DNA from 4 places in the Aurantimonas sp. C2-5-R2 genome. Region 4 is predicted to be linked to each of the others. Evidence: predicted binding sites of a transcription regulator. Region 4 holds the regulator's gene; each other region holds the start of a gene.
The links. The regulator LexA, encoded in region 4, represses DNA repair genes until DNA is damaged. The targets are predictions, from matches to a motif close to TGTTCNNNNTGTGTTCNG.
Positions count from the first base shown of each region.

Region 1: the regulator LexA is predicted to act here: its motif matches at 1,388-1,405, upstream of VQ044_RS00460 (glycosyl transferase family 2).
Region 2: the regulator LexA is predicted to act here: its motif matches at 1,485-1,502, upstream of VQ044_RS12040 (ImuA family protein).
Region 3: the regulator LexA is predicted to act here: its motif matches at 934-951, upstream of parE (DNA topoisomerase IV subunit B).

Region 1 covers NZ_JAZHLJ010000001.1:92,458-94,657, reverse strand. The annotation lists gene VQ044_RS00470 (ribonuclease HII) at 1-56, opposite strand, end outside; gene VQ044_RS00465 (PA0069 family radical SAM protein) at 173-1,330, opposite strand; gene VQ044_RS00460 (glycosyl transferase family 2) at 1,470-1,982, shown strand; gene moaB (molybdenum cofactor biosynthesis protein B) at 1,986-2,200, opposite strand, start outside.
Region 2 covers NZ_JAZHLJ010000023.1:9,959-12,158, reverse strand. The annotation lists gene VQ044_RS12045 (DNA polymerase Y family protein) at 1-302, opposite strand, end outside; gene VQ044_RS12040 (ImuA family protein) at 451-1,428, opposite strand; gene VQ044_RS25660 (YeeE/YedE thiosulfate transporter family protein) at 1,668-2,198, opposite strand.
Region 3 covers NZ_JAZHLJ010000009.1:90,930-93,129, forward strand. The annotation lists gene VQ044_RS06700 (helix-turn-helix domain-containing protein) at 74-811, shown strand; gene parE (DNA topoisomerase IV subunit B) at 1,034-2,200, shown strand, end outside.
Region 4 covers NZ_JAZHLJ010000055.1:12,464-14,663, reverse strand. The annotation lists gene VQ044_RS18385 (molybdopterin molybdotransferase MoeA) at 1-761, shown strand, start outside; gene lexA (transcriptional repressor LexA) at 805-1,536, shown strand; tRNA gene VQ044_RS18375 (tRNA-Ser) at 1,798-1,887, shown strand.

The sequences.
Region 1 (2,200 bases), on a different contig from region 4:
GAAGGAGCGGGAGAATCGGAGGAACGGCGAGCCATGATGCGGCAAGACTCGCGCATTCTCCGATTCTCCACAAGTCTCGCCGCGTTCCGGGGGGAAGAACCGGCGAGTGCGCCGGACCGCGAGGGGCTGGCGGCCAGACGATCGAGCGGGGAAAAGTCTCCCCGGGGTGGGATCAGAGCAGCGCCAGTTGGACGCCGGCCCCCTTCGGCGGCGTGAACCGGTCGCATCTGAGTTCGGTGCGCGTTTCGTTGAGACCCAACCGCCGGGCCGTCATTTCGAAGCGTCGCCGAATCTGGAATGCATAGGGTCCGGTGCCGCGCATCCGCTTGTTCCACTCGGCGTCGTAGTCCTTGCCGTCACGCATCGAACGCAGCAGCGCCAAGACGTGCCGGTAGCGATTGGGGTAATGGCGCAGCAGCCATTCCTTGAATAGCGGCGAGACTTCGAGCGGCAGGCGCAAGAGCACGTAGCCGACCTCACGCGCGCCGGCCGTGCTGGCCGATTCGAGCACCCGCTCGATCTCCGAATCGGTCAGGCCGGGAATGATCGGCGCCATCATCACCATCGTCGGAATGCCAGCCTCGCTGAGCGCCTTGACCGCCTCGAGCCGCTTGGCCGGCGTCGCCGCGCGCGGCTCCATCGCCCTGGCAAGGGTCCGGTCGAGAGTGGTCACCGACAGGGCGACCTTCGCCAATCCCTTCGCCGCCATGCGTTGGAGAATGTCGATGTCGCGCAGGACGAGGGCGGACTTGGTGACGATCCCGACGGGATGGTTGGCGGCTTCCAGCACTTCGAGAATTTCGCGCATGATCCGCCAGGTCTTCTCGACCGGCTGATAGGGGTCGGTATTGGTGCCGATGGCGATGGATTTCACCTCGTAGCCTGGCTTGGAAAGCTCTCTTTCCAGAAGCTCGGCGGCATTCGGCTTGGCAAACAGCCTGGATTCGAAGTCCAGCCCGGCGGAGAGCCCCATATAGGCGTGGGTCGGCCGCGCGAAACAATTGACGCAGCCGTGCTCGCAACCCCGATACGGATTCACCGAACGGTCGAACGAGATGTCGGGCGAACTGTTGCGGGTGATGATCGTCTTGGGTTTTTCGACCTGGACGTCGGTCTTGAACGCCGGAAGTTCGTCGAGACTGTTCCACCCGTCGTCGACGGCGCTGCGCGCGAAGGGCTCGTAACGGCCGCTCGGATTGATCCCCGCGCCACGCCCGCGCCGCCGCTCGAAGCCGATCCGCAGACCCGATTCGGCGACGATGTGATTGGCGATATCTATGCCGTCAGGGGCGGCGAAAGCCGCGCGATCGGCGCTCTTGATGTCCTGCATGGTCGGAACCTTCCGGCTCGCTCGTTCGATGTATGAATAGAGTCCTAATTCGGAAATGAGAACAATACAAGAACAAAAAAGTTCCACCGCTGGTTTTTGGGGGCAGGCTCGGCTAAGCGGGGATATGCTCAGCGTGTTGATGGACTGCGGACCGGACGACAGACAGCTTGCGGCGAGTCTCGCCACGCTTATCCCGGGCGCGGTCGAGGGCGTCGTTCGCGAGGTCGTGCTGGTCGATCGGGGAATGGGGCCTGCGGCGCGCAAGGTCGCCGATCACGCCGGCTGCCGGGTGGTCGCGGAGGAGGAGTTCCGCGTGGCGATCGAGACGGCCAAGGGGGATTGGCTGCTGCTGATGGAGCCCGGCGCCCGGCTGATGCCAGGATGGATCGGCGCCGTAACGGACCACGGCGAGGATGTGGCGCGCGGAACGGCGAAGATCGCGACGGCGCGTTTTCGCCGAGCGCGGATGGACCGGCCGAGCTTCCTGCAGCGGTTCCGGCAGATTCGCACCGCGCTCGCCGAGGGCTTCCTTGTGCAAAAGCCACAGGCGATCGGCCTCTCCAGGCTCGCCTTCAATCTGGAGGAGGTCGCCAAGGGCGTGGCGGTCGAGCGTCTGGCGGTGGAGATCAGGCCAGCGCTCAAGACAAAATAGCTCTCAGGCGTTGCCGCCGCCGCCACGGCGCAGATGTTCGTCGAGTCGGGGCATGATCTCGACGAAGTTGCATGGCTTGTGCCGGTAGTCGAGCTGCGCCTTGAGAATATGGTCCCATCCGTCGCGACAGGCGCCCGGCGAGCCGGGCAGGGCGAAGACGAAGGTGGCGGCGACGACTCCGCCAGTGGCGCGGGATTGGATCGTCGAGACGCCGATCT
Region 2 (2,200 bases), on a different contig from region 4:
AGGTTGTCCATCAGCGCTTTTTCGCCGCCGAACAGATGGGCGCAGCCGGAAATGTCGAGGAAAAGGCCATGCGGCGGGTCGAGGGCGACGAGGGGCGTGTAGCGGTCGCACCAGTCGGCAAGGGCTGTCAGCAACCGCGCGTCGGCCGGCGGATCGGCGAGGATGATCGCTAGGCCGGGAAACCGCGCCCGCGCTTCGGCCAGTCCGACCCCCGGGGATACCCCGCCGGCCTCCGCCCGCTCGCAGACAGCAGCGATCCGGTTGGCGTTGGCGACCGTCTCGTACAGCGCCAGCGGCGCCATCGGCGTGTCGCCGGCCGCCCCTTCCGAGGTGACTTCGGCGAGGCCGCGTGTCTCGTAGCGCGCGCGGTTCGGCGGCCGCAGGACGGTATCGAGCCGGCCCCGATCGATCCCGGTTTTGCCCGGAACCGAGGGTAAATGCGCGCTATCCTCACGACGCGCGCTGGAGCGCCACGAGCGACCCAGCGTCTCGCGCCGGATCCGGTCGGTCGACAGGCGCGGCAGCGAGAGGGCGAGGAAGCGCGGTTGCACGCTCTGGGCGAAGCGGGTCGAAACGTCGCTCATGGGGGTTCCACTCCAGACTGAAATGCCGCGGCCGGCCATCGCGGGATTTTTCGACCGTGACGGCGAACACCGGATGGCCGATGAGCTTTTGATGATTGGCGAGGTCGGGAACGAAAGCCGCCGGCGATGGCCGCACGCGCAGCCTGAGCGGCGCCGCCGTCGCCTCGGCGCGGGCGCTCTGGCGCAAGAGCAGGAACGGCAGGCCGGCCTCACGCGCGCGAAAATGCAGTCGCCGCGTGCCGTCGAGGCCGAGCCGCGCCGGATTGCCGCGCACTTCCAGGATTGCCATCGTCAGCGCCGACGAGGCGGCGGCCTCCTCGCCGGCCCAGGCCGCGTCTTCCAGCCGGCGGGTTCGCACTATGCAAAGTGCGCTCGGATCGAGGCCGAAGCCGGCAAGGCCGGGCCAATAGGGCAGGCCGGCTTCCGAAAAGGCCAGGCTGTCGCCGATCCACAAAAGCGGCTTGTCCGGCCGGGCGCCGAAGCGGATGGCCAGGGCAAGCGCAAAGCCGGCCAGCGTTCCGCCGTCGCGGGTTTCGTCGAGATGGATTTCGGTCAGGCCGGCGGCCGGAAAGCCGCCGCCGAGCGCCGCGTCGGCCGTCGCGCAGCCGAGGGAATGCAGTTTGAGCGCGCTGCGGCGTGCCGGCTTGGTGGCCTTCGCCGTCGCCGTTTCGTCCGCTGGCTCCAGGCGGGCGACCGGCTGGCCCTCGATTCGGGCGATCTGTTCGCGTAACCGGGCAAGGGCCGAATTCCTAGAACCGGCCGCCGTCGCGTCATTCGCCGCGGACCGCGTCCGCGCCGAGGGGATGTCCGCCAGCCGGGCCGGCCAAGCATCGCTGACAGCCATAGGATCTCCTTCGGCCGCAAGGGTTTGCGGCCGTCTAGCCTCTGGATAAGAGGTTTTGTTCGTGATATGTTCCTATAGATTCCAGAGGGTGATGGGAGAGTCAAGCGGAGTCGTCTGCGTGATTATTTTCCTTGTCGCCGACTACGAAAACGCCGCGGCATGATGCCGTGGCGCTTCAGGAAGCCGGTGGAGGGGATGGGCTCAATCGTGGGACCTGTCGTCGCGAGCTTTAAGATTCGTCAGGCCGTCTTGGCCACGCCGGGGCGCTCGTCGACGAAGAAGAACCGCCGCAAGCGCACGCCGAGCATCGACCCGAGATAGGCGGCGGCAAGCCAGAGCCAACCGTGCAGGCTGCCCGAGGCGATGCCGCCGAAATAGGCCCCGATGTTGCAGCCGAAGGCGATCCGGGCGCCGTAGCCCAGTAGCAGCCCGCCGATCACCGCGGCCAGGACCGAACGGCGCGGAATGGCGAAGTTCGGCGCCAAGCGCCCGGCGAGCGCGGAGGCTAGCAGGGCGCCGAGAATGATGCCGAAATTCATCACCGAAGTGACGTCGGAGAAGACGCTGGAAGACAGCGCGGTGGCATTGCCGGGCTGCTGCCAATAGGCCCAGGCCGTCGGATCGATACCGAAGAGCTGCGCGCCCTTCGCTCCCCAAAGGGCGAATGCCGAGGTGATGCCCCAGGGCCGGCCGGCCAGCGCCAAGGTGACGAAATTGAGAAGGGCGAGCAGAACCGCGCCGGCTATCAGGGGCCAGGGGCCAGGGGCCACGG
Region 3 (2,200 bases), on a different contig from region 4:
CCTATATCCCCTAGACTGATGTCTGTTCATCAATTACCAAATATCAAGCGAACTGTCGGAGATGAGTTGATTCATGCGTGAAACGGTCCTTCCGGCGATCCGCCGCCTTCCGCTGTTTCGATCGATGGCGGAGGAGAATTTTCTCGCCCTGACGCGCGCGGCGTACGATCAGACCTTTCCGCCCCAGATCCAGCTGATCGACGAGGGCGAGTCTGCCGATTTTCTCCACATCGTCGTGGAGGGCTCGATCGAGCTCTTCGCGGGCTGGCAGGAGCGTGAAACCACGCTGGCGGTGGTGCGGCCGCGTTCGACCTTCATCCTCGCCGCCTGCATGCGAGACGCGCCTTACCTGATGTCGGCGCGCACACTGGAGAAAACCCGCCTCATCCTGGTGCCCAGCAGCGATGTGCGAACCATCTTCCGCACCGATGGCGAATTTGCGTTGGCCACCATCGCCGAGCTTTCGGCCGGTTACCGCGGCATGGTCCGGCACGCCAAGGATCTCAAGCTGCGCAGCGCACGCGAGAGGTTGGCCGCTTACCTTCTGTGTCAAGCCGGGGCCGCCGGCGACAGAGCAAGCTTTGTCCTACCCATGGAAAAGCGGGTGCTCGCCTCGTTCCTCGGGATGACGCCCGAGAGTCTCTCACGAGCGATGAAATCGCTGCAGACAGATGGCGCCGTGGCCGACGGTCAGCGGGTCATCATCACGGACCGCCCTGCACTGGAGGCGCTGGCGAAGCCCACTTCGCTCATCGACGGGCCGGATTGCGATGGCTTGCAAGGCGACGGAGCAGCCGAGGACGTATCGTGATCACGCGGGCCTGAGCCCGTCACGCAGGCCGCGCCGCCGGTTTTGGCACACCCGCCCGACGGAACCCGTGGATAAACCTGTCGCGGAAGCGTTATGCGCCGGGAAACGACACCGGACTCTTGAAGAACATTTCGTGAAAGTATAGGCAGGGCCCATGGTTGATGGGCACGAATTTCCATTGCAACACGAGTTTGTCCCGCATGTTTCGCAGACGGGTCCGCGATGAGCGACGACCTGTTTTCGGGCAATGCGGCGCGTCGGCCGAAATCGCCGAAGCCGGCCGACCAGCCTTTGCCGGTGCAAAATTTGACGCAGCCCGCTGAATACACGGCGGCCGATATCGAGGTGCTGGAAGGGCTGGAGCCGGTTCGCCGCCGCCCCGGCATGTATATCGGCGGCACCGACGAGAAGGCGCTGCATCATCTCTTCGCCGAGGTCATCGACAATTCGATGGACGAGGCGACCGCCGGACACGCCAATTTTATCGAGGTCGCGCTGGAAGCGGACGGCACCTTGTCCGTCGCCGACAACGGTCGCGGGATTCCGGTCGACCCCCATCCCAAATACAAGAACAAGTCGGCGCTCGAAGTCATCATGACGACGCTGCACGCTGGCGGAAAATTCGATTCGAAGGTCTATGAGACCTCGGGCGGCCTGCATGGCGTCGGCGTGTCCGTGGTCAATGCCCTGTCGGAGGTCTTGGAAGTCGAGGTCGCGCGCAATCGCAAGCTCTACCGCCAGACCTATGCGCGGGGACTGGCGACCTCGACGCTCGACGAAGTCGGCGAGGTTCACAATCGCCGCGGCACACGGGTGCGGTTCAAGCCGGATCCGCAGATTTTCGGCGACGGTGCCAGGTTCCGCCCCGAGCGGCTGTTCGCCATGGCTCGCTCGAAAGCCTACCTCTTCGGCGGCGTCGAGATTCGCTGGTCCTGCGATCAGAGCCTGCTCGTGCCCGACGGCGACATCCCGGCTCGCGAGACATTCCACTTCCCCGGCGGGCTGAAGGATTATCTCGACGTCACGCTCGGCAAGGAGCACCGCGTCACCGCGCAGATCTTCGCCGGCCGCACCGAGAAAGTCTCGGGCCACGGGGCCGTCGAATGGGCTGTCAGCTGGACGCCGGAAGACGGCTTCATCCGCTCCTATTGCAATACCATTCCCACACCCGAGGGGGGCACCCACGAGGCCGGCCTACGCTCGGTGCTGCTGCGCGGCCTCAAGGCCTTCGCCGAGGTTTCCGGTAACAAGCGAGCCTCGATCATCACCGGCGACGACCTGATGTTGACGGCCTCGGCCATGCTGTCGATCTTCATCAGGGAACCGGAATTCGTTGGCCAGACCAAGGACCGGCTGGCCACCGCCGAGGCGCAGCGGATCGTCGAGCAA
Region 4 (2,200 bases):
CGCTTGCGGCAAGCTGCGGCTACCCCGCGCTGACGGTGCTGGCGCGGCCGAAGGTGGCCATCCTCGCAACCGGCGACGAACTCGTGCTGCCCGGCGAGCCGCTCGGTCCCTCGCAGTTGGTCGCCTCCAACCCGTTCGGCGTCGCGGCGATGGTGGTAGCGGCCGGCGGCGATGCGATCGACTGCGGGATCGCTGGCGACGACGTCGCCACGATCGACGCGCGCCTGAGCGATTCCATCCGGGACCGGGCGGATGTCTTCGTCACGATCGGCGGGGCGTCGGTTGGCGATCACGATCTGGTCGGCAAGGTGTTCGCCAACCGCGGCGTCGGACTCGACTTCTGGAAGGTCGCGATGCGCCCCGGCAAGCCATTGATGGCGGGGCGGCTCGGCGATCTGACGATCGTCGGACTGCCGGGCAATCCGGCCTCCTCCATGGTCGCGGCGAGGTTGTTCCTGGTTCCATTGGTGCGCCGGTTGGCAGGCCTTCCCGATCGCCAGCTCTACCGGCATGGGCTGCTCGGTGCGCCGATGCCTGAAAATGGCCTGCGGACCGACTTCGTCCGGTCGCGGCTGGAGGTTCGAGAAGACGGCGTCATCCGGGTCATTCCGCTGCCCCGCCAGGATTCCTCCCTCCTGTCCACCTACGCGCAGGCCGACGCGCTGCTCGTGCGGGCTCCTTCGGCGGCTCCGGCCAGTGCGGGCGAGGCTTGCCGCTACGTTGTGCTCGACGAATGGAAGGGTCTTGCGGAACACAACTAGAACAGATAGGTTTGTTCAGGTTTTGTTTTAGGGAGTCGCCTCGATGCTGACACGCAAGCAGCACGACCTTTTGTCGTTCATTCACGAACGGCTGAGGGATAGCGGGGTGCCTCCCTCCTTCGACGAGATGAAGGACGCGCTGGAGCTTCGCTCAAAATCCGGCATTCATCGCCTGATTACCGCGCTTGAGGAGCGGGGCTTCATTCGGCGCCTGCCCAATCGCGCGCGAGCGCTGGAGATCCTCAAGCTGCCCGAAGCGATGCAGAAGGACCGCCCTGCCCCCGTCGGCCACGCCGGGTTTACGCCGAGCGTGATCGAAGGAAGCCGCGACGCGGCACGCAAGACGTCTGAGCCGATTTCCCGACGCGCGACGACGAGACCGCCTGAACCGGCCACAGTCTCGATTCCGGTCATGGGCCGGATCGCGGCGGGCGTTCCCATTTCGGCGATCCAGCACACCACCCATTCCCTCGCCGTGCCGCCGGATATGCTTGGCGGCGGCGAGCATTATGCGCTGGAAGTCAAGGGCGATTCGATGATCGAAGCCGGAATCCTCGACGGCGACACGGTGGTGATTCGCCGCGCCGACACGGCGACGCCCGGGGAGATCGTTGTCGCGCTGGTCGACGAGGAGGAAGCGACGCTGAAGCGGTTTCGCCGGCGCGGCAATACGATTGCGCTGGAGGCTGCCAATCCGGCTTATGAAACGCGGATCTTCGGCTCCGAGCGGGTCAAGGTTCAGGGCCGGCTGGTCGGGCTCATCCGCAAATACTGAAGGCCGGACCGACAGTTGGCAACCGATCCCGCGGAGCCAACTTTTCGACCTGTGCCAGCTGCTGCTTGAGCCGCGAACCAGGCCGCGCCGCGCAGAGCCGTGACGGCGCCGCGAAGGAAGCGCGTGTGGATCGTTCCCGGGTCGGGGCGAGGTTTCGCGGTGTCCGGTTTGAATGGCCGCGGGGTGCCTTTCGATCATGTTCACCGGGTTTTCTTCTTGCCTCCCTTGCACCGGGCCCGTCGCGCAGGTATCTGCGTCCTCGGAGAGGTGGCCGAGTGGTCGAAGGCGCTCCCCTGCTAAGGGAGTATACGGGAGACCGTATCGAGGGTTCGAATCCCTTCCTCTCCGCCACTTCAGAACAGAACCGGGCACGCCGTGCGTGGCCGATTTTACGCCGGATGCGGCGGCGAGCGTTCTGAGCAAATCTCCCTTCGATCCCATGATGCGCACTTCGCCTTCAGCGACCTCGACCCTTTGGGCCAGCGCCCGCAGGTGATCGCGGCGATAGCCGCCTCCGTCGAGGCGCATCCGCTCCCTGGCCGTTTGGGCGAACTTGCGGACCATCTGCGGCGTAATCGCCTTCTGGCCTGAGCTTTCCAACAGGGCCTGCGCGCGGTCGGCATCGGCTCTCGCCTGATCGCGAATCGCCTTGAGGCCGGTGATG